Regions from separate parts of the Maritalea sp. S77 genome, predicted to be linked through region 2. Evidence: riboswitches for the same ligand, from Rfam matches in the RefSeq annotation. Region 2 holds a riboswitch; the other holds the start of a gene.
What was found. Region 2 has a riboswitch for thiamine pyrophosphate ahead of thiB (thiamine ABC transporter substrate binding subunit). Riboswitches for the same ligand answer to the same signal wherever they lie in the genome.

Region 1: it holds a riboswitch for thiamine pyrophosphate, as region 2 does, so the genes downstream of both, thiC (phosphomethylpyrimidine synthase ThiC) here and thiB (thiamine ABC transporter substrate binding subunit) in region 2, are expected to answer to the same signal.

Annotation. Positions count from the first base shown of each region.
Region 1 is NZ_JBNAGG010000002.1:48,074-62,901, forward strand. Features, by position in the region: gene ACP15Y_RS07910 (cbb3-type cytochrome c oxidase subunit I) at 1-733, opposite strand, end outside; gene ACP15Y_RS07915 (c-type cytochrome) at 747-1,199, opposite strand; gene ACP15Y_RS07920 (hypothetical protein) at 1,324-1,551, shown strand; gene ACP15Y_RS07925 (methyl-accepting chemotaxis protein) at 1,758-4,013, shown strand; gene ACP15Y_RS07930 (DUF2474 domain-containing protein) at 4,075-4,185, opposite strand; gene cydB (cytochrome d ubiquinol oxidase subunit II) at 4,185-5,186, opposite strand; gene ACP15Y_RS07940 (cytochrome ubiquinol oxidase subunit I) at 5,188-6,606, opposite strand; gene sigJ (RNA polymerase sigma factor SigJ) at 6,724-7,605, opposite strand; gene ACP15Y_RS07950 (hypothetical protein) at 7,716-8,105, shown strand; gene ACP15Y_RS07955 (hypothetical protein) at 8,098-8,634, shown strand; TPP riboswitch at 8,661-8,783, shown strand; gene thiC (phosphomethylpyrimidine synthase ThiC) at 8,886-10,685, shown strand; gene ACP15Y_RS07965 (FAD-dependent oxidoreductase) at 10,682-11,632, shown strand; gene thiS (sulfur carrier protein ThiS) at 11,620-11,817, shown strand; gene ACP15Y_RS07975 (thiazole synthase) at 11,820-12,587, shown strand; gene ACP15Y_RS07980 (thiamine phosphate synthase) at 12,587-13,177, shown strand; gene ACP15Y_RS07985 (ThiF family adenylyltransferase) at 13,168-14,139, shown strand; gene thiD (bifunctional hydroxymethylpyrimidine kinase/phosphomethylpyrimidine kinase) at 14,133-14,828, shown strand, end outside; gene ACP15Y_RS07995 (3-keto-5-aminohexanoate cleavage protein) at 14,815-14,828, opposite strand, start outside.
Region 2 is NZ_JBNAGG010000004.1:197,484-212,311, reverse strand. Features, by position in the region: gene ACP15Y_RS14150 (chemotaxis protein CheW) at 1-13, opposite strand, end outside; gene ACP15Y_RS14145 (chemotaxis protein CheW) at 28-2,682, opposite strand; gene chpT (histidine phosphotransferase ChpT) at 2,814-3,464, opposite strand; gene ACP15Y_RS14135 (YHS domain-containing (seleno)protein) at 3,591-4,121, opposite strand; gene ACP15Y_RS14130 (DUF1134 domain-containing protein) at 4,254-4,826, shown strand; gene ACP15Y_RS14125 (hypothetical protein) at 4,982-6,139, shown strand; gene ACP15Y_RS14120 (DUF6476 family protein) at 6,149-6,505, opposite strand; gene ACP15Y_RS14115 (RluA family pseudouridine synthase) at 6,504-7,532, shown strand; gene rpoH (RNA polymerase sigma factor RpoH) at 7,700-8,572, shown strand; gene ACP15Y_RS14105 (FMN-binding negative transcriptional regulator) at 8,580-9,209, opposite strand; gene ACP15Y_RS14100 (thiamine diphosphokinase) at 9,187-9,897, opposite strand; TPP riboswitch at 9,937-10,028, shown strand; gene thiB (thiamine ABC transporter substrate binding subunit) at 10,100-11,110, shown strand; gene ACP15Y_RS14090 (hypothetical protein) at 11,082-12,767, shown strand; gene ACP15Y_RS14085 (ATP-binding cassette domain-containing protein) at 12,760-13,377, shown strand; gene ACP15Y_RS14080 (hypothetical protein) at 13,390-14,828, opposite strand, start outside.

The DNA.
Region 1 (14,828 bases), on a different contig from region 2:
GACCTGTGCCCAAAATGCCGGAAAACAAAGCTGTGGCGACGATGACGTAGAGCCATTTTTCCACGATCTCCCGGTCAACGCCGGTGAGCTTCAGCATCAGATAGGCGAGGATTGACGCCATGATCAATTCCCAAACGCCTTCCACCCAAAGGTGCACGACATACCACCAATATTGCTTATCCAACGCCAAGTTTTCTGGATTGACGAAGGCGAAAAGGAACAGCAAAGCCAAGCCCCAGAGGCCCACGATCAAGATGTTGGAGATGGCTGTTTTGCGGCCTTTAAGCACGGTCATCGAGATGTTGTACAAAAAGATCAGTGCGGCAGCGACGATGCCCAGTTTGACCCAGCCGGGTTGCTCTAGGAATTCGCGGCCATCTTTGCCGAGCAGCCAGTTGCCTTCAAAAATATTGAACACATAGGTGATAACCACGCCGACGGTGCCCAGCACCAAAATGGCCAATTGAATATAGGCCAGAAGCGGCGAATGGATTTCGCGTTCTGCTTCTTCCGGCACGAGAAAATAAGCAGCGCCGAAGAAGCTGGTGATGAGCCACACAATCAAGCTGTTGGTGTGTAGCATGCGGATGATGTTGAAGGGCAAAATGTCCGACAGAAAATTGGGAATAACATAAACCAAGCCCGCCAGCAGACCGCCCGTCACCTGCACGGCGAATAGGATCAGCGCGAAGGTGAAATACGCAAATGCGATTTTTTGAGTTTCAAATTTCATTGTTCAGCCCTTTCTAACCGGCATCGTTGGGCGGCCAGCCCTGAGTGTCGATTGTGCCTGTCCAGAGCAGAAAGTCTGTCAGGTGCTTTAATTCTTCATCGGTCAAATTGAATTGCGGCATTTGGCGACGGCCTTCGATGCCTGTGGGTTGAGCTTCCATCCAGCCTTTGAACACTTCAAAGGCGGTTTCAGGATCTTCCTGTACACCCCAGCGCCGCATCACATTGCCGAGTTCCGGCGCGAAGTAAGCGCCTTCACCCAAAATCGAGTGGCAGTTGATGCAGGCTTTAACTTCCCAAATGCGTTTGCCCTTGGCCACGCTTTCATTCAGCCCTGCATGGTCAGTTGAAACATTTTGGATATACCAATGAGAGTGGGCAGAAAGACCCACAAATATCAGGATGAAGAACAGCGACCCGCCATAAAAAATATTGCGTGCTGCGTTCTTCGTGAGAACTTCCCGCATGCTTACCTCCTTTTAGAAACGTGCAGATGGAGGCAAATTAGCGATTCACTCGATTTCTTCTTTGCGTCTGCGCAAAGAAGCGGAAGGTTGCCCTTGGCTATGTTGGAGAAAAAAGGAGATCTCTATGGACGGCCAAATTTCAAAAATCGATCCGCTTGCATTTGTGCTTTACCCCTTTGTGTGGGGCGCGGTAGCGATCAATTTGTTTATGCTGAGTTTGGGGTGGCAAATTGTCGGCTTGTCGGTGCTGTCGCCTTATCAAGCCATGTTGTTTGCATTGCCTTTTGCTGTGCCCGCCACTTGGCTTTGCACAAAATGGGTGCGCGGGTTAATCGCGGAGGCCGAAAAATAGACGATTTTTCTGGTGTGTTATGCCTGATTTGCAGGTGTCACTTTGTTTAATTTTTAAAAATGTTAATTATTTCAATCTGTTATTTAACAAAATTAGAGATTCTGAATTTAGTAAAAAAATTTTGATGGATAGGCCTATCTTTTAACCATCCTTAACCAGTCGCCGCGATATTGGGCACATTATATTTATCTAAGGATATCAAAAAAATGTTTGCGAATTTGGGGATAAGAGCCCGCATAATTGGCGGTTTCGGTGCTATTGTTGCGTTTCTTGTTGTGGTGAGTGTGGCTGGCTTTTTTGGCTTGCAAACGCTCTCGAGTGTAACAGAACGCTACCAGCACACCATTTCACAGGCTGGTGAGATTAGCGATTATCTTGCTGACTATAATCAAATGGTTTTGTCACTGCAGAAATATTCTGCGGCCCCTACTGCAGAGCAAGCGCAAGATGCGCGGATTTGGATTGATGATGTGGCAACGAACGACCCTGATGGTGTCGCGAAGTTTGCTGACTTCCCAATTGCAATGGAAGAGATCAAGAAAATCGAAGTGTCTGCAGCAAATTTGCGCGACACTTTTGATACGATCATCATCTTAGAAGAACAACGCGCTGGCATTGCCACTGAACTTGCCGCGGCAAAAGGCAATTTGGCGACTGCACAAATCGATTTGTTGGATAAGGTGGATCTGGTGTTTACCCCATCAACCGCCGCTGCTGTTGGCCGCGCTGCCAATGAAACCAGCCAGGTTCAAATGCTGGGTTACCAATATTTCCAGACGCCGACGAACGAGCAATATGCCCAGTTTGAAACCAAGGCAGCAGCTACTGTTCAGCAGTTCGACAAGCTTGTAAAAGCCGATCGTTCTGGTCGCTTGGGCGATCAGCTGATCGCGGTGCGCGATAGCCTTTCAGCCTATTCAGATTTGGTATCACAAAGCCATGACTTGATCATGTCCATTGGTGAGCTTTCACAGCAGGATATGCAGATTTATGCGCAAGAACTGGCAGTAAGCTATGAGCAGCTTACCGGTGCGGTGCGTGCCAACCAAGATGCGCTTGGCCCGGTTGCACAGGCAACAGCACAGAATGCGACGATCATTGTTTTGGCCGTTGGCGTTTTGGCCACGCTTTTGGGCGCCGTTCTGGCGTTCGCCACGGGCAATTGGTTGACCCGCACCATTTCGAACATGTCTGCCAATATGGAACGTTTGGCCAAAGGCGAATTCGATGTGGATTTGAGCAATGCGCCACAATCAAACGAACTTGGTTTGATGGCACGGGCGCTCGAAACCTTCCGGTCTAACGGCCTAGAAATGCGTCAGTTGGACGAAGAGAAAGAAAAAACACGCGCGCGTGAACGCAGCGAGCAAGAAGTGCGCAATGCGTTGCAAGACGAAGTGCGGCGGGTGGTTTCTGCTGCAGTGGCTGGTGACTTTTCTCAGCGTATTGAAGGCCATTTTGAGCACGAAGATCTCAACCAGTTGGCACAGTCCGTCAACTCTTTGGTGGCTACTGTTGAAGCTGGCCTTGATGAAACTGGCGAGGTGCTTTCAGCGTTGGCGCATACTGATTTGTCCAAGCGAGTTGACGGCCACTACGAAGGCGCGTTCGACAAGCTGAAAATGGACACCAACGCGGTTGCTGACAAATTGAGCGAAATCGTTGCGCGCCTGCGCACCACTTCTCGGGGCGTGAAGCAGGCCACTGGAGAAATTTTGGCCGGTGCGAATGATTTGAGCGAGCGGACCACTAAACAAGCGGCTACAATTGAAGAGACGTCAGCGGCGATTGAGCAATTGTCCAGCACGGTGATTGAAAACTCGCGTCGGGCGAATGATGCATCTTCTAAGTCACGTCATGTGCGTCAAGAAGCGCAATCTGGTGGCGAAGTGATGACCGAAGCGACCAGCGCGATGGAACAGATCAAGGCCTCTTCAAGCAAGATTTCAAACATCATTGGCATGATTGACGACATCGCTTTCCAAACCAATTTGCTGGCGCTGAATGCTTCTGTAGAAGCGGCCCGTGCTGGTGAAGCGGGTAAGGGCTTTGCTGTGGTTGCGGTTGAAGTGCGGCGGTTGGCGCAATCGGCTGCCGAGGCCTCCAATGAGGTGAAGGTGCTGATTGAGCAAAGTGCATCTGAAGTTGAGAATGGTTCATCATTGGTTGCATCTGCAGCGGAACGTTTGCAGCATATGTTGGATGCGGTGAAGGAAAATGACGTGCTGATTGAGGGCATTGCCCAAGACAGCAAAGAGCAAGCTTCTGCTATCGAAGAGGTGAATATCGCGGTGCGTGATATGGACACCATGACCCAGCACAACGCGGCGTTGGTGGAAGAAACAAACGCAGCGATTGAGCAAACTGAAGCGCAAGCGAGCGAGTTGGACCGCATTGTCGATGTGTTCAAAACCGAACGCACCGTATCTGAGCGTGATCTAGACGAAGGTTTTGCTGCCTAAGCAGCTTTAGCCATGCAAATCAAAGGCCGTGCGGACCAATGTCTGCACGGCCTTTTTCGTTTTAGGTAATGAACAGGCGAATAATGTACGCGACCACGCCGAGCGCAAGGACGCTAGCGACCCAGATCAGCGAAAACCATCCCAAGCGTTTTATCAGTGATTTTTCTGCCATTAGTGATAGCCCGCATCAGGATCGGTTTTGCCGCGGAACACCCAATAGGCATAGGCGGTGTATCCCAAGATCAACGGGATCAGCACGATGGTGCCAACCAGCGTAAACCACAGGCTGCTTTCAGGCGCGGCAGCTTGCCAAATGGTGAGGCTTGGCGGCACCATATGTGGATAAAAAGATATGCCAAGGCCGACAAAGCTGAGCACGAACAAAGATAGTGCCGCCAAGAATGGCGTCGCTTCTTTCTCTGCTTTTAGGCTGGTGAACAGCATAAAGGCGGCGAGAGCGACAAGAGCGGGCACAAATATTGAATAAAGGCTGCCCGGGAAGTTGAACCAACGCTCGAAGTAAACACTGTCTTGGAACGGTGTGAGCAGGCTTACCACGCCAATAAAGCCCAATGTGGCGATGCCAAGTTTCCAAGCATAATTGCGCATTTGTGCCTGCAAGTCATGCTCGGTTTTCAGAATGAGAAAGGTTGCTCCGAGCAAGGCATAGCCGGCGATCAACGCGAAACCAGTGAGGATGGAGAATGGTGTGAGCCAATCCCACCAGCCGCCAGCATAGGCACGGTTTTCCATTTCAATGCCTTGCACCAATGCGCCGAGCGCGATGCCCTGCATGAAGGTGGCAATGAACGATCCGCCAAAGAAAGCGACGTCCCAAACCTTTTTCCAGCGTTTGGTGCGCCAGCGATATTCAAATGCAACGCCCCGGAAAATCAAGGCGATAAGCATAAGAATGATGGGCATATATAGCGCGGGCATCACCACTGCATAGGCGAGGGGGAATACGGCGAATAGGCCGCCGCCGCCAAGCACCAACCATGTTTCATTTCCATCCCACACGGGAGCGATGGAATTCATCATCACATCTTGGTCTTTTTCTGATTTGCCGAATGGAAAAAGGATGCCGATGCCGAGGTCAAAGCCATCGAGCACCACATAAACCAGTACGGCAAATGCGATGATGCCTGCCCAGATAAATGCAAGATCAAACATGTTATGCCTCCTCTATCGGGGCTTTGAAATTATCTTTCTGCTCTGGTCCGGGCGTGGTGCCCGCGGCGCGCAGTGGACCTTTTTCAAGTTCATGTGGCTCCTTGCCGGGGCGTTTGCCCATCAGCCGCAGCAAATAGAATGTGCCTGCGCCGAACACGAAGAAATAGACCACAATGAAAATCAGCAAGGATGTGCCAACAGCAGGCGCTGAAACGGGTGCGAGGCTTTCGGACGTGCGCATCAGGCCATAGACGGTGAAGGGTTGGCGGCCGACCTCGGTGGTGATCCACCCCGCGAGCACGGCGACAAAACCCATTGGGCCCATCAAAAGGGCCGCGCGGTGCAGCCATGGATCTGTGTAAAGTTTGCGGCGCTTGCGTTGCAGCAAAGCCCAAAAGCCCAAACCGAGCATGGCAAAACCAAGTCCCACCATCACTCTAAAGCTCCAGAAAACAATGGCAACTGGCGGTTCGTCTTCATCGGGAATAGTGTCCAGCCCGGGCAATGGCGCATTAAGATCGCGTTTGAGGATCAAGCTGGAGAGTTTTGGGATTTCGATGGCATAATCGATGCGCTTTTCATCTGGGTTGGGAATGCCAAACAAGATTAAAGGCGCCCCATCTTCGTGGCTGTCATAATGGCCCTCCATGGCCATTACCTTTTGCGGCTGATGCTCAAGCGTGTTCAGGCCATGTTCGTCACCCGCCAAAATTTGCAATGGGGTGACGGCCACTAGCATCCACATGGCCATGGAGAACATGCGACGCGTCGCGAGATTTTCCTTTTTGCGCAGCAGATGCCATGCGCCCGCAGCACCAACCACCAAAGCGGTGGTGAGATAAGCAGCCAGCACCATATGCACCAAGCGGTAGGGGAAGGAAGGGTTGAACACAATCTCCCACCAATTTTCTGGCACAAATTGGCCGACTTCATTTATGGAAAAACCTGCTGGCGTTTGCATCCATGAGTTGACCGATAAAATCCATGTGGCGGACATGAGCGTGCCGAAGGCGACCATGGCCGTGGCGAACATATGCAAGCCATTGCCCACCCGTTCCCGACCAAACAGCATGATGCCTAAAAAGCCAGCTTCCAAGAAGAAGGCGGAGAGCACTTCATAAGCCATAAGCGGCCCGATCACAGGGCCAGCGCGATCAGAAAAGACTGACCAGTTGGTGCCGAATTGATATGACATCACAATGCCGGACACGACGCCCATGCCGAAGGCGACGGCGAAGATTTTTTTCCAATAGTCGAAAAGCTGCAAATATTCCTTTTGCCCGGTTTTTAGCCAGATGGCGTTGAGCACGGCCAAATAGGAGGCAAGGCCAATGGAAAAGGCCGGAAAGATGATGTGAAAAGAAACAGTGAACGCGAATTGTATACGCGCCAAGATTTCTGCCGAGAAGCCGCCAAACATGGTGCACCTCTATGTTTTGCAAGGATGGCCTCAGCGTAGGTGGATAAGCAAAATGCCGCAAGCCGCTAAGTTGCCGCAGCGCGTTCTGACGCAGCGGGGAAAGGTCGCAATTGACCTTTAGTCAAACGCCAGATGGCTAAGCTTTTTAGGATTTCGCAGCATGTAAAATTCTGCGATTTTACCTTCTGAGGTCCAACTGAATGACCACACCTGTAAAGCTCCATCTTCATCGCGGATCAGGAGGCTGGGTGCACCATTTAACTGTATCAGCTTAATGTCATCCGGGCCGGGGCGACCAAATTTGTTGGCCACGCCGATAAAGAAGCGAGAGATTTTTTCGCGGCCATAAATGGGGCGCAAGGTTGCTGATTTGATTCCGCCGCCATCGGTCACCAAAATCGCATCTTCAGCGATGAAATTGACAAAGCTGTCCAAGTCGCCCGTTTGCAATGTGTTCAGGAATGACGCGACAGGAGGCTCATTTGTGGGCATGGGCAGGGTTTCATTGCCATCCGTACGCACTTTTTGACGGGCGCGCGACGCCAATTTGCGACATGAGGCTTCGGTACGGTCCAATGTTTTGGCGATTTGATCAAATGGCAAGTCAAACACGTCATGAAGTAGAAAAGCTGCGCGTTCGGAAGCGGTGAGTTTTTCTAAAGTGGCCATCAGGGCGAAGGAAATATCGTCAGCTTTTTGCGCAATATCATCGGGAGACTCAGCGCTTTCTGTTAGCAATGGCTCGGGCAACCATGAGCCGACATAGCTGGTGCGTTTGGTTTTGGCCGACCGGAGATGGTCTAGCGAAAGGCGCGTGACAATTGTTGTGAGGAAAGCCTGCGGATTGTCGATTGTTTTGAGATCGGCATTGGACCAACGCACAAAACTATCCTGCACCATATCTTCCGCATCAGCCACGGAACCAAGCATACGATAGGCCAAAGCAAACAAGCGTTTGCGCTCTTGTTCAAAAATATTCGTTCTGTCTCGGTCCTGCATCCGGCCCTCCTTTGCTACTGACTAGACGGTTGGGCTTTAAAAAATGTGACCGATCTTGGTCACATTTCCAAGTGCTGTTTCGTCTGGTCTTCAAAATGCAGGAGATAAAGATGACACGTATTATCCAATGGGTGCTTGTGGGCTGGTTTTTGATGCTCGCGGTCTGGATGTTTTTAAACCCAATGACTTGGTATCAAATTACCCCCGGAGTGAAAGAAATGGGGCCGTTCAATATGCATTTTGTGATGGATATTGGATTGGTGTTTTTCGCCAGCGCCGCGGCCATGGCGTATGGCCTGTTTCGACAAGATAAAACCGCGATTGTGTGCGGGGCGTTTTGGCCCGTTTTACATGCGATTTTTCATATTTTCATTTGGTTTCAACGCGGTGTGCCGTTCGACCTGATTGCGTTCAGCAATCTGTTTGGCATTCAACTGCCCGCCTGGACCGCGCTGTTTCTCGCTTTCAAACATCCAACACGGAGTGCTCAATATGCTTAAATCCATTTTACATGGCAGCACCAGCAAATTTGAAGATCAATATGGCTATGATGGCGGCTATATGCACCAGATTATCAACGCCTCAAATGGCGCCGGGCTGCGGCTTGGGCTGTTGCCATTGCTCAGCCAATATCGCGGCCCGAAAGAAGCGAAAGATATTTGGGCCGGGGCGGCGCTTGCCTCCACCATGGATGGCGATTGCGGTTCCTGCGCGCAATTGATTGTCGATCAAGCGATTGAATTGGGCGTAAACTCGAAGGAGTTGGAAGCGTGTGCCATGGGCAATGCCCGCACCGATACGGACAGTGGCCTTGGGTTTTTGTTTGCGCAAAATGCTATTGTTGGTGGGCCAGATATATTGGATTTACGGGATGAAATCGTGCAGCGCTATGGCGAAGAGGCAGCTGTTGCTGCCAGTTTTGCCGCGGCGTGTGGGCGCGTTTATCCAGTGTTGAAACGGGCAACTGGCAATGTGGATGCTTGTGCGATTTTGCGTTTTGAACCCGCTGCGGAAAATGCACCCGCTTGACAGAAATTCAGAACAGCGCTACCCCAAAAGAACTGCAGGGGGGTCCCGCCTAGGGGACTGAGAGGCTGACAGAATAGCAATATTCGGTGACGCGACCCTTTGAACCTGACCCAGTTGATACTGGCGTAGGAAGCGAAAATTTGCGGCACCGAACAGGGGTCGTCTTTCTTTTGTTGAGGGGATAAGTCCCTTCGTTTCCAGCCATAATTCTTCTGGTGTCTTTTTGAGTTTAGAACTTAAGGAGCGCCAAAATGGATTTGCCTAATCCCAAGATTACCGAAGATCAATTGCCCGCATCTCGCAAAATTTATGTTGAGAGCGCACGCTTTGATGATGTGCGTGTGCCCATGCGCGAAATTTCTGTGCACCCGACAGCGGGCGAGCCGCCCTTGCCGGTTTATGACAGTTCGGGGCCATATACGGACCCGAATTTCACAGCGGATATTCAAGCCGGGCTGCCGCAAGTGAGGCGCAAATGGATTGAAACGCGGGGTGATGTGGAAGCATATGATGGACGCGACATTCAACCGGCTGACAATGGCTTTGTGGAAGGGGATCGGCTGACGCCTGAATTTCCGGTGAAGCCGCAGCCGTTGCGGGCGAAGGATGGCAAAGCGGTGACCCAGCTTGCCTATGCGCGGCAGGGCATTGTGACGCCGGAAATGGAATTTATTGCCATTCGCGAAAATCAGCTGCGCGAAGCGATCAAAGAGGAACGCGATGGCGAGGATTGGGGCGCAAACATCCCTGATTATGTGACCGCTGAATTTGTGCGGGATGAAGTGGCCGCTGGCCGCGCCATCATTCCGGCCAATATCAACCACCCCGAATGTGAGCCGATGATCATTGGCCGCAATTTTCTGGTGAAAATCAACGCCAATATGGGCACCTCTGCGGTTACCTCGTCGATGGAAGAAGAGGTGGATAAGATGGTCTGGGCGATCCGCTGGGGCGCGGATACGGTGATGGACCTCTCGACGGGCCGCAATATTCACAATACGCGGGAATGGATTATCCGCAATTCACCCGTGCCGATCGGTACGGTGCCGATTTATCAGGCGCTGGAGAAGGTGAATGGCATTGCCGAAGACCTCACGTGGGAAGTGTTCCGCGACACCTTGATCGAGCAGGCCGAGCAGGGGGTGGATTATTTCACCATCCATGCGGGCGTGCGCTTGCATATGGTGCCGATGACGGTGGAACGGGTGACCGGGATCGTTTCACGCGGCGGATCGATCATGGCCAAATGGTGCCTGCACCATCACAAAGAGAGTTTCCTCTATGAGCATTTTGACGAAATTTGCGACATTTGCCGCGCCTATGATGTGAGCTTTTCGCTGGGCGACGGGTTGCGGCCCGGCTCGATTGCGGATGCCAATGATGAGGCGCAGTTTGCCGAGTTGGAAACGCTGGGCGAATTGACCAAAATCGCCTGGGCGAAAGATTGTCAGGTGATGATTGAAGGGCCGGGCCATGTGGCCATGCACAAGATCAAGGAAAATATGGACAAGCAGCTGGAATGTTGCCACGAGGCGCCGTTCTATACGCTTGGGCCGCTGACCACCGATATTGCGCCGGGCTATGACCATATCACCTCTGGCATCGGCGCGGCGATGATCGGCTGGTTTGGCTGTGCGATGCTTTGCTATGTGACGCCAAAAGAGCATTTGGGCCTGCCCAATCGGGATGATGTAAAAACCGGCGTGATCACCTATAAGATTGCGGCGCATGCGGCGGATTTGGCCAAGGGGTTGCCCGGGGCGCAGCGGCGCGATGATGCGCTGAGCCGGGCGCGGTTTGAATTCCGGTGGGAAGATCAGTTCAACCTGTCGCTCGACCCGGATACGGCGCGCGATTTCCACGACCAGACCTTGCCGAAAGAGGCGCATAAGGTGGCGCATTTCTGCTCCATGTGCGGGCCGAAATTCTGCTCTATGCGGATCAGCCATGATATTCGCGCCGAGGCGCAGAAGGAAGGCATGGAAGCTATGGCGGAGAAATTCCGTGAAGGCGGCGATCTCTATATGCCGATCAAGGAGCCGGGCGAATGATCACGATTGCCGGGGCCGGGGTTGCCGGCCTTTGCGTCGCGCTGGAATTGGCGCGGCGCGGGCATCCGGTGACCGTTTTTGAACAGGGAGAAAGCCTTGAACTCAATCAGAGCTCGCATTTGGCCGGGGGCATGTTGGCCCCCTGGTGCGAAAAGGTGAGCGCGCCGGAAGATGTGGTACGGCTTGGTGCGGGGGCTGCCGATTGGTGGGCCAAGGTGACCGAGGTGCAGCGCTCAGGCACATTGGTGGTGGCCCCGCCGCGGGATCAAGCCGAATTGCGCCAGTTTGCCAGTCGCACCGAACAATATGAGCAGCTTGGGGACAACCGGATTGCTGATCTGGAGCCGGACCTTGCGGGCCGCTTCTCCAAGGCGTTGTTTTTCGATCAGGAATGTCATTTGGACCCGCGGCAGGCGCGGCAGGAACTGGTGCTGCAGATAGAAAAACTGGGCAGTGAAGTGCGGTTTGGTGAACCAGCGCCCGAGCAGGTGGATATTGATTGTCGCGGCGGCGCTGTAGATTTGCCGGAACTGCGCATGGTGCGGGGTGAAATGGTGATGCTGGAGTGTCCAGACGTTACGATCACCCGCACAGTGCGGCTGCTGCATCCGCGTATTCCGATCTATTTGGTGCCGCGTGGCAACGGCATTTACATGCTGGGGGCGACGATGGTGGAGAGCGCTTCATGGCGGGCGATCAGCTTGCGGTCCGCACTGGAATTGTTGGGCGCGGCCTTTGCGCTGCATCCCGGCTTTGGCGAAGCCAGCGTGATAGAAACCGGCGTCGGTCTGCGCCCGGCCTTTCCCGACAATCTGCCGCGCATCATCAAGCGGGACGACAAATATCATCTGAATGGATTTTACCGACATGGCTATTTGCTGGCGCCCGCGATGGCGCAGCAATTGGCCGATCAGTTTGAGCAGGAGCAAATGAAATGCGCATCCTAGTCAATGGCGAAGCGACAGAGGTCAGTGCGGCCAATATTGCGGCGGCGTTGGACGAATTGTCCTATGAAGGTGAGGCGCTGGCCACGGCGTTAAACGGTCAGTTTGTGGCGCGGGAGCAGCGGCAGGCAACTCCGTTGCAGGCGGGGGATCAGCTCGAAATCTTAGCCCCGATGCAGGGAGGCTGATCATGCAGCTTTATGGCGAAGAGATCGGTTCACGGCTTTTGCTGGGCACAGCGCAATATCCGTCGCCGCAGATTTTGGCGGCGGCGGTGAAAGCGTCTGGCACAGAGATCATCACCGTGTCCCTGCGCCGCGAAGGCGTGGATGGGGCGGGCACTGGCTTTTGGCAATTGATCAAAGAGCTTGGCGTCAAGGTGCTGCCGAATACAGCGGGGTGCCATACGGCGAAGGAAGCCGTGACCACGGCGCAGATGGCGAGGGAGGTGTTTGGCACCAACTGGATCAAGCTGGAGGTGATTGGCCATAGCGACAATCTGCAACCGGATGTGTTTGGCCTGGTTGAGGCAGCGCGTATCCTAAGTGAAGAGGGCTTTCAGGTGTTTCCTTACACCACCGATGATCTGGTGGTGGGCGAGAGATTGTTGGAAGCCGGATGTGAGGTATTGATGCCGTGGGGCGCACCCATCGGCTCTGGGCAGGGTTTGCGCAATCCGGATGCGTTGCGCGCGATGCGGGCGCATTTTCTGAATGTGCCGCTTATTGTGGATGCCGGCATTGGACGTCCCTCTGATGCGTGCATGGCGATGGAATTGGGCATGGATGCGGTGTTGTTGAACACGGCGGTGGCCAAGGCGGGCGACCCGGCCATCATGGGCGCGGCGATGGTGCAGGCGATTGAGGCGGGGCGGCAGGGCTTTGCGGCGCAAATGATGGAGCGGCGCGATATGGCTGTGCCCTCCACCCCCATTCTGGGTCTGGCGGTGTTTGACTGATGGAAAAATTCTATTTGATCGTCGGCCATGTGGATTGGATCGCGCGCTTGGTGCCGCTGGGTGTGAAGCTGGTCCAATTGCGGATTAAAGACACGCTGACAGATGAAGTGCGGGCGCAAATCCGGCGAGCCAAGCAGATCTGTGATGCCCATGACTGCCAGTTGATTGTGAATGATTATTGGCAGATCGCGATCGAAGAAAACTGCGATTTTGTGCATTTGGGGCAGGAGGATATGGATGAAGCGGATTTTGCGGCCATTCGTGCTGCAAATATCCGCTTTGGCCTCTCCACTCATGATGAAGCCGAGTTGGATCGAGCTCTGTCGTTTAACCCTGCCTATGTTGCATTGGGGCCTGTTTATCCTACGATATTGAAGAAGATGAAATGGGCGCCGCAGGGATTGGAGCGAGTTGCGCGTTGGAAGCAGATGGTGGGCGATGTGCCGCTGGTGGGCATTGGCGGGCTGAGTGTGGAACGGGCACCGGGCGTTTTGGCGGCCGGGGCCGATAGCCTGGCCGTGGTCACCGATATTCGGTTTGCTGACGACCCTGAAGCGCGGACGCGGGAATGGATCAAGATATGTTCATGACGCGCTATCAACGGCAAATGCAATTGCCTGAAGTGGGACAGGATGGCCAAGCGAAACTGGCGCAGGCACATGTGCTGGTGGTGGGGGCGGGTGGCCTTGGGTCACCCGTGTTGCACTATCTGGCAGGTGCCGGCGTGGGCAGTTTGACGATTATTGATCCAGATTGCGTTGAGGAAAGCAATCTGCATCGGCAGCCCCTGTTTGAAACCAAAGATATTGGCGCGTCCAAAGCCAAGAGGGCGCGGGATCAGATTTTGGCGCGGAACCCGCATATTGTAGTGCAGGCGATTGCTGAGGCTTTGACTCCGGATAATGCGGGTTCGCTGGTGGTGGATGCGGATACTGTGGTGGATGCGGCGGATAGTTTTGCCGTGTCTTATATCTTGTCGGATCAATGTTTGGCGCAGGGCAAACCGCTGATTTCGGCCTCCGTGCTGGGGCAGGCGGGATATGCGGGCGGCTTTTGCGGCGGCGCGCCGAGTTTGCGGGCTGTGTTCCCGGATTTGCCAACGCAAGCGGCCAACTGCGCAACAGCCGGGGTGCTTGGTCCGGTGGTGGGCCTGATCGGGGCGATGCAGGCACAAATGGTGTTGGCGGTGCTGCTGGAGCAAAACCCGTCGCCCATGGGGCAGATGGTGCGCATGGATGTGCAAAATCTCAGCTTCTCCAGCTTTAGCTTTTTGGGGGCGTCAGAACCGTCTGAGGCTTGGCCGTTTTTGGGACGCGATGGCGTGCGGTGTGATGATTTGGTGCTCGACCTGCGCGGTGAAACTGAAGCGCCAGAGATGATTGTGGCGCAGGCGCAGCGGGGACAGATTGATGAGCTGGCGAGGGCTGCCTTTCCTGACGATCAGCGTGTGGTGTTGGCCTGCCAAACCGGGCTGCGGGCATGGCGTGGGGCAAAGCAATTGCAAGCGCAAGGACATAAGAAATTGGCACTGATGGCGGCGTGTGCATGTTGAAACCGCGGAGCATTTTGGTGATTGCTGGAACGGACAGTAGCGGCGGGGCTGGCCTGTCGCGGGATATTGCCGTGGCGACCGAATTGGGCTTTGCGGTGAAACCTGCGGTCACCGCTGTGACAGCGCAAAGCAATGAAGCGGTACGACGCATCGAGCTTGTCGATGCTGACTTGGTGAAGGCACAGATTGAAGCAGCGTTTGCAAATAATGCGCCTGCGGCGGTCAAAATTGGGATGTTGGGCGATGCGGCGGTGGTTGAAGCGGTTGTGGATGCCCTTATCGGGCGTGAATTGCCGATTGTGCTTGATCCGGTACTTGCGGCCAGTTCCGGGGCGCAGCTTTTGTCGGATAAAGGCATTTCGGCGATGAAAAAACGCCTGTTGCCGTTGGTTGCGCTGTTGACGCCGAATTTGCTCGAGGCTGAGATTTTGGAACCTCAGTCGCTGCATGATTTATGTCGTGCCGTGTTGCTTAAAGGCGGGCATGGCGAGGGCGATGTGCTGCGGGACGTGCTGAGGGATGGCCAGCGCGAGATTGTGTTTACGGCACAAAAGCAGGCATTTACCCCGCGTGGCACGGGGTGCACCTTGTCGACCACGATTGCCTGCGGTTTGGCGGGCGGGCTGGCGCTGGAGGCGGCGGTACGGCAGGCGCATCACTATGTGCAGAATTGGATCAATGGGCTGCAA
Region 2 (14,828 bases):
TCACAATTTGCATCAATTGTTCTCCCATCAGGCCACATCCCGATCTAGCCGATTGCGCATCTGACTAAGTGTATGATCCAGCTGCGAGCGGTCATTTTTGGCGATATAGGCTGAGATACCCAAAGCTTTTGCTTGGTCACGTGCCTCGGGCTCATCATAGGATGTAAGCGCAATGATCGGTGTTTGGGCCGCGTGGGGTGCTTCAGCTACGGATTTGGCCAAGCCAAACCCATCCATGCGCGGCATTTCAATATCAGTCACGATCAAATCATAACGCTCGCCACCCTGCACCCGCTCCATCGCTTCCAGCCCGTCATGGCAAACAGTCACATCAAAGCCTGCACTTTGGAAAATCGGCACCAGCATATTGCGGAAAAATGCGCTATCCTCAGCATAAAGCAATTTCTGCCGATGCGGCGTGGCGGTTTGCCCTTGGCGTTCAAACAGTTTGGGATGCTCCTGCGCCATGAAATGTGACAAGTCTAGGATTTCAGTCGCTTTGCCATCCAAAATGGCAGATCCCAAATAGCCTTCGCCCGCGCCATCAAGGTCATATTGCGGTGGCGCTAGGCAGATATCCAACACCTGATCAACCACCACACCCAATAAGAACCCGTGATCTTCAAACACCAGAAGCGGTTTTTGCCGCCCTGCCTGCCAATCAGCTTGGTCAAGCGCACGGAGAAACACAATCGGCATCAGCCGTTCCGTATATTGCAAGGTGAACCGACCACCGACACGTTCAATGTGGCTAAGATCAACAAGCTCTAATCGATGGATCAACGATAATGGCACCGCTTTGCGGCCCTCGCCTTCCAAAGCAAAACATAACAGCTCGATTTGATTGACCACCTGCTGATCAATTGTCTGTTCAGCCTGTTGATCGGCATGATCATTCAATTCGCTCTGCGTCACCTGCGCCGCCAGTCCCGGCGCGTCCAAAATCATGATAACGCTGCCATCGCCCAAAATGGTGGTACCAGAAAAATGCTTAAGCTCTCGCAACGCACCCACCATTGGTTTAACGACAATTTCCTCAGTGTGGAACACAGCGTCTACCAGCAACCCAAACCGAAACGCGCCAATTTCCAGTACAACGACGAATCCGTCGCGCTGGGTCAGTTCTGCGTGCGCCATGGTGCGCACGCCAAGCGCCGCGTCCAAGCTCAAAATCGGCAACAATTGATCACGCAATTGCAACACATGCGCACCATTGACCAATTCAATCTGCATTTCCAAATCTGTCGCAGTGGCACCAGCCAGCTTTTCCTGTGGCGTGAGACGAACCAATTCGCGCACGGCACGTTGCGGCACGGCAAATCGCTCCTCATGACTGGCAACGATCAGCGCCGGCACAATCGCCAACGTAAGTGGAATATTGAGACTGACCAGTGTGCCTTCACCCAAACTGGATTGCAGCTCAATCGTGCCGCCAATCATCTCAATGTTGGTGCGCACCACATCCATGCCCACACCGCGACCAGAAACACTGGTGATGGCGGCGGCTGTTGAAAATCCCGGATGAAAAATTAGCTGATGCGCCTGACTTTCAGACATCAGTTCCACCTCAGCAGGCGTAACAAGCCCTCGTTCCAAAGCTTTTTGCTTAAGCTTGTCAGCGTCCAACCCGCGACCATCATCGCGGATTTCTATTACAATCTGCCCACCCTTATGAAAGGCATTCAATTCAATCCGGCCCGTTTCAACTTTGCCTGCCGCTAATCGATCCGATGGCGTTTCCAAGCCATGATCTGCCGCATTGCGGATCATATGTGTGAGCGGATCTTTGATCTGCTCCAACACCTGCCGGTCCAACTCGGTTTCCTCACCGCTCATGTCCAGCGTGATTTGCTTGCCAAGCTCCTTGCCCAGATCGCGGACGATGCGCGGCATTTTCTGCCACAGTGCCGAGATCGGCTGCATCCGGGTTTTCATCACCCCGTCCTGCAATTCGGCAGTCACGGAACATAGGCGCTGCAAGGGCGTGTTGTAACGCGCATCTTCATGGTCGCGGCTCACGGCCATCAATTGATTGCGTGTGAGCACCAACTCCGACACCATGGTCATCAATTGTTCCAACACACCCAATTGCACCCGAATGGCGCCCTGTGGCGGTACGATATTGTGATCTTTCTCCGCCTTTTGCGACATAACTTCTGGTTCAGCAGTAACAATTGGCGATGGGATCAGATCATCCGGCCCCGGCGCATTGCGAAATGCCTCCTCCAATGGGTCCAATGGCACATGAGCGTTAGCCTCAGCGACGAATGGGGCCTCGGCGCCAAACTGATCATCTGGTGTTCCATTGTCAGCGGCAAGCAGGTTGAGGGCATCAATCAATGTTTGATCGTCGCCCACTGGCTCAGCGCCGGAATGGGCCACCATATGGTCGATATGAGATTTGATCTGATCGATCACTTTGAGAATGGTATTGACGCCATCAGGTGTTGGCGACAAGCCATCGCGATACCGCCCCATTAGATTTTCGGCAGCATGGGTGAGCGCTTCGAGCCGCGTTAGCTCCAAAAAGCCACAAGTGCCTTTGATCGTGTGCACCAAGCGAAAGACCTGCCGCAAAATATCCTGATCTTGGGGGTGCTGTTCAAACGCGACAAGGGCCGCATCAATCTGTTCAAGACTTTCACCAGTCTCAACAATAAAATCGCTAATCAACTCATCCATGGACACATTCACCAAGGTAAAATCACACAAAATATGTGATTAGCCTGCGCCACAACGGTTAATGAGACATTGAAAAAACGGCCCCTAAGTAGTCGTACTTAGGGGCCGTCACAATTCAAATGGGGGTTAATTTACTTGGCAGCAAACGCGTCGAACTCAACCGCTTCATCAACCAATTCAAGCCGCAAATCTAAGCCGCTTTCACGCGCCAAAAGGCCAGTATAGAATGGTTGGATCACTTGCGCATCCACACGGCCATCTTCCGGCGTGCCTTTAAGCAAGGCAACATTTCCACGTGGAATAAATGTTTTTGGCCCAGTGCAACGCAGCATAAAGCCTTTATCTTCCAGCGCCGCATCATCCAAGCGCACAACAATCTTGCCACCACGCGGAACAGAGCCAGCGGCGATCAGCAACATGTTGAGCAACAATTTTACTTTGTTCTTTGGCATCAAGACAGGTTCGATATGCCATTCAATGTCGGCCTTTTCCCCCGCCATATAGCCCAGCGCTACTTTTTCAGCGTCGCGGGTGTCAATCTCAGTGCCTTGCGTGGAAGATGCGCCAAATGCCAAGCGAGCAAACTCAAGCTTTGCACGGGCCTGCCGAGCAGAATTGTTGATCAATTCCTGAGCGAAATCTGCCATTTCAGCTTGATCTGGGTCGCTAAGCACCTCAAGCCCATTGCCAATTGCCCCTACCGGACTAATCAAATCGTGACACACCTTGGAGCACAGCATGGCCGCAAGGTCAGGTCCGCTCAATTGCACAATATCCGCCATTTTCATTCCTTAAAGCTGGTTGAACGCGCCACATGCCTCTGTTTAAGCGCGATTCGCTAGCCCCAAGTTTTACCCGCACACAAAGGCGGGGCAACACTGAATGCTTAAATTCCTATGATTTTTCGCTTAGCGGCGGGCCAAACGCACCTTCAACCCCGTCCAATTATCAAGGGCATAGTTCAGCATGGCCGCTTTTTCGATCAAGAATGCCTCGCGATTGCCGGGAGAGTAAAACAAATATAGCCGTTGATTATGGACGACATAGATGCGCGGATTGCCCTTCGACAAATAGCCCCGCGCGACGCCCGCCAAGCCATACCCGCCAAACTGTGGTGCGTAAGATTCAGGTGAAGACATGAACACCCGCTTATTTGCCTCATTGGCAAAAAACCAGGATACGCCTTCCCACTCATATTCATATTGAGGCGTGCCGACCAACGGCTCAGGCTCGGTGAAATAACTCACCGGATCCATGCCCTCAATGGCGGAACCAGAGAGCGGGTTGGTCACGTAGATATCGAGGATGAAACGTTCTGTGTTGGCCGCAGTGGGCACCACAAGAAAACAGGCGCTCAAAAGCAAAGAAAAAATGCCCCAAAGCCCCTTTATCGTTAATGTTTGTTTACCGAATTGCCGCATCATTGCCTTGATTTGCATCTATTCTGGTTGCAATCGGCACCACTCTATCAATAAGGGGTGACGCCAAGGTTAATGCAATACCATTCTTTTGCTTTAAACCTTCTGCGGGGGAGGCTAAAGCAGCAAAAAAGCCAAAGGACCACTAGTGCAATGGTGAAACGCTTCGCTTTATTTATCTCAATTTTCCTAACCCTCACATTTGCGCCCTTGAGCGCCCATGCCCAATCCGGCACGCTTTCTGACAATTATTCGACAGATGAACTGGTCGTCGCTGGTGGCCAATTCTTTGGCAAAGTCTCCCAAGGCCTCGCCTCTGTTGTGGAGCGTGCTGTCGCCCAATATGGCCTGCCAAATGGCTATATTTTGGGCCAAGAAGGCTCTGCCGCCCTGTTTGGCGGCGTGCGCTATGGCGAAGGGCAGCTCTACACCAAGAACGCAGGCAACCATCCGCTGTTCTGGCAGGGGCCGACGCTAGGCTTCGACATTGGTGCCGATGGCTCTAAGACCATGATGTTGGTCTATAACTTGCCATCAACCAATGCCATTTATGGCCGTTACCCAGGCGTTGAAGGCTCGGCCTATATGGTCGGCGGCATTGGCATGACCGTGATGAAATATAAAGACGTGTATATCGTGCCGATCCGCTCAGGTGTTGGTGCACGTTTGGGCGTAAATGTAGGCTACCTGAAATTCACTCAGCAGCCCACTTGGAACCCGCTATAAGCCAAGGCTTTCCTTGCTATTGTTGCAGGTCACCGCAGTTAACTATTTACTGAGTTAGTGGTGACCTGTGCTGTTATTTCTTGTAAACTGCACCATATAAGAATAGGTCATTGTCGCGCGCCCAGCATTTGTGCGCTGCTACAGGGAGTTGGTGCATGATTATCGAGAATTTGATGTTTGCCGCCTTAGGCTTTCTGTGTGCCTCAATTCTTGCGCTTTTGATCATGCCGTCGGTTTGGCGGCGCGCCGTGCGCCTCACCAAGCGCCGCATTGCAGCGGCTACACCTGTCACCCTCACCGAATTCAAAGCCGAAAAAGATCAGTTGCGCGCTAAATATGCGCTCGACATGCGCAAGCTGGAATTGCAACTGGATGATTTGCGCCACAAACGCGCAACCCATTTGAACGAACTCACCGAAATGCGCGAAACGCTTGAGCTTCAAACCCGCGAATATAATGAAGCCATCTCCATTGCGGACGATATGGAAGAGCGCAACGAAAATCTGCGCGACCGGGTGCGCGCCTATGAGATTGAAACCACCAATCTTTCGCAACGTCTGCGGGCGCGCGAACGGGATCTAGCGGACAAATTGCAGGAATTGGACGAGGCCCGCGCCGTGGCCAACATCGCCAATTCTGCCACCATCTCTGCCTTTAACGAAGCCAAGATGACCGGCGATTATGATCGCGATACGGGCAACCTGCTCAATGCCGTGCAAGTGCAAAAACAGCGTGCCGACAATTTGGAAAAACGCTTTAAGGCCAGCATTGAACAGATCAAACAGATCAAAGCCAAATATAAGCTTTCTGCCGAAGACCTTCTCGAAAATGGCATTCCAGACCTGATCGATGAGGCAGAAGCGCAAATCCGCATCACAGCGGCACGCTTTAAACGGTTGAGCCAAGAGGGTTTGAAAGAAAGCAAAGCAACAGCTTCACCGGTCGAGGAGCCAACGGAAGAAACACATAGCTTGGCACATGAATTGTCGCTTGAGGATGAGCTCGAGGATATTGGCAGCCGCATCAAAGATATTGAAGAAGATATTCTTGCCAACTTCGCCCGGAAAAATGCCGACCATGATGCAATGCGCCGTCGGCTGGAAGACCTTGCTGTCGATATCAGCCATATCGTTTATGCCAATGACGCCCAAGACGAAGCGGTGGAACAAGAAGAAAGCCTGTTCGACCGCGTGCGCAAATATGCAGAAGACGGGCTAGAAGAACTCGATAGCCCAGAGGCTGAAAACAAATCTGGCAGAGGCCGGGTTTCTGATCGCATGGACGCGCTTAAGCGCGTCGCAGGCAATCAATAATCGACCAGCCTATTCGGCCAATTCCGGTGTAAAACGAATATCTTGCAACACGGTGCCCGTTTTCGCGTCAACAATGCGCACAACGGTTTCGCCCTCAACATCCAAAGTCAATGTGATTGTGCCAGATTGCGCCACAGCGTTGCGCACTTCAGCCCCTTGCGGCAAGGCAATTGACTGCGCCTGATATTGATCAGCACCAGAATTTTGCATCACCCGATAGACAAGTGCGCCAGCAACAGCGATAAAGCCCACCAACATCACCATGATTGAAACGCCAAAGGAACGCCGTGCCCGATTAATCACCGCTTCGGCTTCTGGCGTAAGCTCCTCATGGGGTTGATCAACATTAGGACCCTTATTTGACATGACCGCAAGCTCCTCGGACGCACAACAAATGCTAGATTTCACCGTGCCGCCGGAATGGGCAGGCAAACGGCTGGATGTTGTGGTGGCTCATTTTGCTGAAGAGATCAGCCGCTCTCGCTGCCAAGACCTTATTCGCCAAAATGCACTCACCCTTGATGGCGCGACCATAAGCGAGCCGAAATACCGCGTCAAACAAGATCAACATGTCTGCTTGATTTTACCCCAACCGATTGATGCCCTCCCCAAGGCGCAACAAATCGCCCTTGATGTACTTTATGAAGACAATGATCTGATTGTGATCAACAAACCAGCCGACATGGTGGTGCACCCGGCCCCCGGCAGCGAAGATGGTACATTGGTCAACGCTTTACTCTATCATTGCGGCGATAGCCTTTCCGGCATTGGAGGCGTGAAGCGCCCCGGCATTGTGCATCGCTTGGATAAAGACACTACAGGCGTGATGGTGGTGGCCAAAACCGAACAGGCCCACAATCATTTGGCTGCCCAATTTGCTGACCATGGGCGCACCGGCCCATTAGAGCGCGAATATATCGCGCTGGTGTGGGGCGAACCGCGCCCCGCCAAGGGCAAAACCGAAACCCAAATTGGTCGCGACCCCAAAAACCGCATCAAGCAAGCGGTGTTGAAATCCGGCGGCCGCAACGCCATTACCCATTTCAGATTGGACCACACTTTTGGCGGCCACAAATGGACCGTCTCCCGCGTGAAATGTCGGCTGGAAACAGGACGCACCCACCAAATCCGTGTGCATATGACCCATATAGGCCATCCCCTATTGGGGGACACAACCTATGGTGCGGGAATGGAAAGCAAAATGCGCAATCTGCCCATGCCAGCACAACAAGCGTTGAAAGCCCTCAATCGCCAAGCACTACATGCTACCCTTTTGGGGTTTGAACATCCGACTAGCGGCGAAAAAATGACCTTCACGGCGCCTCTACCGGAAGATATGGCTGACTTGGAAAATGCGCTTTTTCCCGAGATTGAAGATGATTTTTCACAATAAATACAAATTTGGACGATATTTTTTCACCTTTAGGGGATGAAATACCATATATCGAACCTATATAGTGACCAGTGGAATGATTTGAGCGTGTTCGATAATCGAAGCGCTTTATCGCTGTTTGATGCGCAATGCATAAATAGCGATTGTCATAGGAGTGAGGGTGCTTTATGGCCCAGTCAAATTTACCGACCTTAACATCCGATAGTGGGCTCTCCCGCTATTTGCAAGAAATCCGTAAATTTCCAATGCTGGAACCGGATGAAGAATTTATGCTCGCCAAGCGCTATAAAGAGCATGAAGACCCCGAAGCAGCACAAAAATTGATTACTTCCCATTTGCGTCTAGTGGCGAAAATCGCCATGGGCTATCGCGGCTACGGCCTGCCGATCTCTGAAGTGATATCAGAAGGCAATGTGGGCTTGATGCAGGCTGTGAAGCGGTTTGAACCCGATAAGGGTTTTCGTTTGGCAACCTATGCCATGTGGTGGATTCGCGCGTCGATCCAAGAATATGTATTACGCTCTTGGTCGCTGGTGAAAATCGGCACGACCGCAGCGCAAAAGCGCCTGTTTTTCAACTTGCGCAAAGTGAAGGGCCAATTGGCAGCGCTGGAAGATGGCGCACTGCATCCCGATCAAATCAAACAAATCGCCACCACACTTGATGTGTCTGAAGATGATGTGGTGTCCATGAATGAGCGCCTAACTGGCGATGCTTCTTTGAACGCGCCCATGCGGTCCGACGAAGGGGCGTCTCAATGGCAGGACTGGCTTGTTGATGAAGCACCGAGCCAAGAAAAAGTTCTGGGCGACAGCCAAGAGTATGACGAGCGGATGCAATTGCTCAAAGACGCCATGGGCGTGCTGAATGAGCGTGAGCAAAAAATCTTTGAAGCGCGTCGCTTGAAAGAACCGCCACTCACCTTAGAAGAGTTGGCACAAGAATTTGACGTATCACGCGAACGGATCCGTCAAATTGAAGTACGCGCCTTCGAAAAGGTGCAGGCCGAAGTCAAACGTGCCATGCTGGAAAACGCCTAGCGACAAGCTATAGCTTAGCGGAGATGAGGTCAGCCATGTGCTGCGCCTCGTCATTGCCTTCGCCGCGCAACCCAGCGGCAACGCTTTGCTGATCGGCAACAGCACGGTTTTGGCTCACTTTCCATTTGCCGACCATTTCCGTCACCCGCAATTCCACGCCATAAATGCCTTTGAGCTGCCGCTCCGTAAAAGCTTCTGGTGCGTCATCGACAGACCATGGTCCATCCCGTCCAGATTCCATCTGGTTGGTCAAACCGTTCAGCTGATTTAACAGCCAGCCCGTATCTTCATGAAAGTGTAGCGTGCCGCGCAAATGAGCCACCATATAATTATAGGTGGGCACAACTTTGCCGTGCTCCTTTTTGCCCGGATACCAACTCGGGGTAATGTAATGCGTTGCGCCCTGAAACACGGCCAATGCTTCTTGCCCGTCAAAAATCTGTTTGATCAGATCATTGCCCTTTGCCAAATGGGCCAACAAGATTGGCCTCTGCATTTCCCCGGCCCAAATCATGGGCACATGGTTGACGATGGGCACACCTTTGCCATTGCACGCCAACATCGCCAATGGATGGCTTTGCACCAATTGCTGTAAAACTTCTGGACGTTCTTCTTTAAATGCCGGGGGCTGATACATGGCTCATCTCAATTTCAATTAGTGCATTTAAGTGTTTATTGGGCAGGATCAATAAATAGGGGGCATTCTGTTCAACCGCCGGTACAATTTTCACCTGCGTGTCATTGGCGCAATTTGAGGTGCCAATCAATTCGCCCTGTGCCAATGTGAGGTCATCCAAAGGATAATACAACCCCTCCGACGAAGCCATTTTAATCGGCGACAATGGATAAACAGAGATCCGTGTTTCGGGCGGCACTTCGAACGATACTGTGCCCGACACAACAGCGATCACATCTGTTTCATCCATCAAAATCATATTTTTACGGCGACCATACTTCTGCGCCGCATGTAGCGCGGCCAAACTGTGATCGAACCGTTTACCGATCATGCCTAAGCATATGTAAAGTGGTGCATCAGTTTTATAGAGGCACTTCTCAAAATCGGTTGTTATCTGCTCCGAAAGCTCCACCACCAAAGTGGAGGTTGGTAAATTTGGATCATCAACATAAGAATCCATATCCCCAATGATCGCGGCCAAAGGCACATTTGCGGCCAGCGCAACTGCCGCCGCTCCATCTGCCGCAATAACGGGGTAGCCGCGCGCAGCAAGGTCAAGCAAAGCGGCTACATCCACAAAGCCACCGCCCAAAATCACAATTGGCGTATCAAAGCTAAGCTCTGGCAGAACATCATTTTGTTGCGGCATATTCGCTCTTGAATCTTATTCCATTTCAGATAGGTTGGCGTCGTCTCACTGGGGTGCTCCTAAAGAGCTGAGAATTACCCATTGAACCTGAACCAGGTCATGCTGGCGGAGGGAGTTTGAGCGAAAAGGAACATCAGTTCCCCTCTTCGACTTTCCCCTTTCAAGCACGATCGCAATATGTCCTGTTTATAAGGAGAAATAAATGTCTTTTCAAAAAATTGGACTTGCGGCGCTTGTAGGTTTTTCAACCCTTGTTTCTGCCGCGGCAGCGCAAGATAAGCCCACCCTCACCATTTACACCTATGATGGCTTTGCCGCCGAATGGGGCCCAGGCCCACAATTGAAAGCCGGTTTTGAAGAAAATTGCGCGTGTGAAGTTGATTTCGTTGGTGCAGATTCATCCATTGGCGCATTGCGCAAAGCACAACTTGAAGGTCCCGGCACCGACGCGGACATCATTTTGGGCCTCGACACAAGTGTAGCCGCCGAAGCGAAAAACACCCAATTGTTCGCAGACCACAATGTAGATCTCTCTGCGCTCGAACTGCCTGTTGATTATTCATCCAGCCAGTTTGTGCCGTTCGACTATGGTTATTTTGCTTTTGTCTATGACAGCAGCAAAATTGAAACGCCGCCGTCTTCATTTAAAGAATTGGCTTCCATGGGTGAAGAATTCAAAATTGCCATTCAAGACCCACGTTCATCCACTCCAGGCCTTGGCTTGGTGCTATGGATGCAAGCCGCAAAGGGCGACCAAGCGGATGCACTTTGGGCCGACATTGCTCCCAACATCCTGACTGTCACCAAAGGCTGGTCTGAAGCCTATAGTCTTTTCCTTGAGGGTGAAGCGGACATGGTTTTGTCCTACACAAGCTCCCCGTCCTACCACCGGATTGCCGAGGAAGAGACAAAATATTTGGCAGCCCAGTTTGAAGAAGGCCACTATGTACAAGTGGAACTTGCCGGGATATTGGAAAGCTCTGACCAAAAAGAGCTCGCCAATGACTTCCTAAGCTTCCTTGTGAGCCAAAGCGGGCAAGAAGTTATCCCGACCACCAACTGGATGTTCCCTGTTGTGCCGCTGGACAATGGCCTGCCAGAAGGGTTTGATACCCCATTGCCGAAAGAAAAAAGCCTTATTCTTGACGACGCAACTGTGGGTCAGAACACAAAGAAATATATTGATGACTTCTTTGCCGCGATCGGCCAATAAATCAACATCAATCGACGTGTCGCCGCCCCCAGCGGCGGCACGTTCGCCAATCAATTGGCGGTTTATCGGTGGCCTTTCCGTCACCTTTATGGTGTTCGCCACCATTTTTTTGGTTTTGTTCGTCATCGTCAATGCCGCACAAAATCTCCCATCTAATCAAAGCGCCCTAAGCGCCAACATCTGGCACTTGTTGCGCATGAGTTCCATACAAGCGGCGCTGTCCGTTCTGTTTTCTCTGCTGGTTGGTGCTCCCGCAGCCATCGCCCTATATCGCCTGCGCTTTCGTGGCAAAGGCCTCGCCATCGCACTCCTATCCGCTGGATTGGTTTTGCCCACGATCATTGTCGCATTTGGCTTGCTGGCCGTTTGGGGGCGCGCCGGATGGTTGCGCAGCGCTGCCAAATCTTTATTGGACCAAGATCTCAATTTCTCTATTTTCGGCCTTGCCGGCATCCTAATGGCCCACACATTGCTGAACGGTTCTTTCGCCGCGCGTTTGTTTTACGATCGACTTTCGGCCACCCCAAAGTCCAAACTAAAGTTGGGACGATCACTCAATCTGAGCCCATTCGCACGCTTCCTCTATGTTGAGTGGCCTGCGTTAAAACCCGCCATCCCGGGCCTCGCAGCAACCATCTTTCTGATGTGCTTCACCTCGTTTGCGTTGGTGCTCTTATTGGGCGGTGGCCCAGCGAACGCCACGTTCGAGGTCGCCATTTTCGAAGCGGTGCGCGTCGATTTCGACCTCACCCGCGCGGCACTTTTAGCTGCCAGCCAACTGCTGTTCTGCCTACTGATCATTGTGCCTGCCGCAAATTGGAACACCAAAAGCATGATGATCGGCCAAGCCAGCGTGCAAAATCTCTGGCCAGCCGATGGGCGGTCTAAATGGGTGTTGACGACATTCCTATTGCTGGTTGCCGCCTTTTATCTCACCCCACTGATTGCGATATTCCAAAAAGCAATGTCGCCCGCTTTGATCCCCTATTTGGGTAAGGAAAAGTTCTTGAATGCCCTGTGGGCAAGCCTCATAATTGCAAGCGTCAGCGCCAGCCTCACTCTTTTATTGGCCACCTTGTTGGCAACAGCTCGTGGCGAGCTAAAACGCGCCGAAAAGCTAGGCACCGCAAGGTTTCCTCGCCTTTATCGTTTGATCCTCGGCGCCCCGATTTTTGCCTATATGGCAATGCCTGCCATGGTGTTGGGTTTGGGGTTCTTTTTAATCACGCGCCATTTGGCATTGCCGACACAAGCAGTGGGCGTTTGGGTTTTGATCCTTGCAAATGCCTTGTTGGCACTGCCACTGGCCAGCGCGGCGCTTACACCATCCTACGAGAAACTGGCCAACCGCTATGGAAAGCTTTCCATGTCGCTTAACATGACCGGCTGGCAGCGCTTCCGCTATATCGAATGGCCCCTCTCCCGTCGCGAAGCGGGCTATGTTTTTGCGCTTGGCTTCACCTTCTCATTGGGCGATGTGGGTGTGATTGCCTTGTTCGGCACCGACGAATTTTCCACCCTGCCCTGGCTAATGTATCGTGCATTGGGCAGCTACCGCTCCAACGATGCCGCACTGGTCGCTGGCATTTTGTTGGCGCTGGTTATTTTTAGTTTTTGGGCCTTGCCCCACCTGTTCAGGATCAACCGCCGTGCTTAATATTAACAGCCTTCAATTCAGCTATGGCTCCGACGCGCCAAATTATGATTTTTCGCTGCAAGTGAACGCGGGCGAGATTTTGGGGATATCCGGCAAAAGCGGGTCTGGCAAATCCACATTGCTCGATCTTATCGCTGGTTTTTTGCGCCCACATAGCGGCGAAATCCAACTTGATCAAACAGACATTACTGCCCTCAAAACTGAGGACCGTCCCATTTCCATCCTCTTTCAAAAAGACAATGTTTTTGAGCATCTTAGCGCACAAAAAAATGTAGAGCTTGGGCTAGATGAACCAAAGGGCGCTGGCGCGCTTTTGGCACAAGTTGATCTCAATGGCTTTGAAAAAAACATCTGTGCCGAACTTTCAGGAGGGCAACAGCAACGGGTGGCCCTAGCACGCACATTGGGACGCAATCGCCCCATCCTGTTGCTGGATGAGCCATTTTCGGCCCTAGACGACCAAACAGCCGATGAAATGCGGCAATTGGTGCGCGAACTGGTGACACAAAAAGGGTGGCACACCATTTTGGTAAGCCACCATCAAAAAGACTTAACTGAATTGGCAACACGCCAGCTTTCCCTCAGCGAGGGAAAGCTCAAAGCTATTTAGCAAAATCAACGCCTAGTTGTTTGCCCATTCGGCCAGCACTTCTTCAAACAATTCTGTGCCTGCTGAACCCTTTTCAAGCGTCAGAATGGCTTTGCGGCCTGTGCTATAAATAAGCGGCAGATCCAGCCAACCGTTTTGCCCCAACAGTTCTAAATTGCGCGCCACATCAGTTTCTGCACCGCTCATGGCAAACAAGAATGAGTTGTCGACGATCCGCACAGATGCACCCACCAAAGTTGTGCCTTGCGCCAATTCCTGATCTTTCATCAACACGCCCGGCAAGCTGGCAACACTGCCACCCAAGAAGCTCTCGGTCACCGTGAAGTTCACCTCAATGAGATGGCTAGCCGGCAAAGCTTCATCACTGTTTTTGCGGATCAACAAATCGACCGACAAATTACGCGCAGGAATAGACGCGGTGGCGCGAATGGTGGGCAAGCCCAACTCATCAACATCGCGCGCCCATTGGGTTTGACCAGAGAACGGCACTGCCCCACCTGAGCCACTAGACTGCTCTTCAATAAGCAGTGACTGAGCGCCGGTTGTCGCTTGCGCTGTTGGGTCTTCAACATTCAATGGGTTTTCGGTTGTATCGTCCGCCGTGGCGTTGTCACCCTCGCTCTGCAAACGACCATCATCGACACCAACATCTGGTGCTTCACCCGCTGCCCCATCCGTATCCGCAGTGGCCACATCCGTTGTGTCCGCCGGTGTTTCGGTTGGGGTATTGCCGTCAGTTGTGCCTGCGCCGTCTTGATCGCTCTCCGCGGCCAAACGACCACCTTCATTTGCAGTCGGCGTTTCCGTCACATTTGTATTGTTGCTGCTCGGTGTCACATCCCGAACATTGGTTTGCGGTGGCGTTGCATCAGTGTTCGCAGTGACAGGCGGAGCATCATTTGTGGTGTTATTGTCTGGCGTTTCATTGACCGCCAAGCCGCTCAAGCCCACTTGCTCCAACACCGGATCAAGATTGACATAGCCTTCGCGCCAGGCCCAATAGGTGCCGCCACCCAACAAGCCAATCAGCAACACGAACACACCAAGGAAAATAAGCAGACCACCGCCGCCATCAGATTGTTCATCTTCGACAAACTCAGCATGATCTTCAACCATCTGCAATTCGTCTTTAGCAGCGACAGCAAGCGTTCCTTTTGAACTCGCATTCATGAGCGCTTGGTCGGCATCATCGTCTTTTTTGCCTTCGGCCTCACGATCAAGAGCCAACAAAGCCCGATCAATCGCCGCCTGCGCGTCATCATCTTCATCGACATCCGCCAGATCTTCTGGCTCAACATCAACTTCGCGAACGCTTGAGAGCGCCTCTTTCACACTTGCAGCGGCAGGCGAATTATTTCGCCCATCTAAACTAGGCGCTGGTGCTTCTGCGCCAGAGGCAGCGCGCGCCTGCGCAATCACATCGTCAATGCTGGACGGGTTAAGGTCAGTCT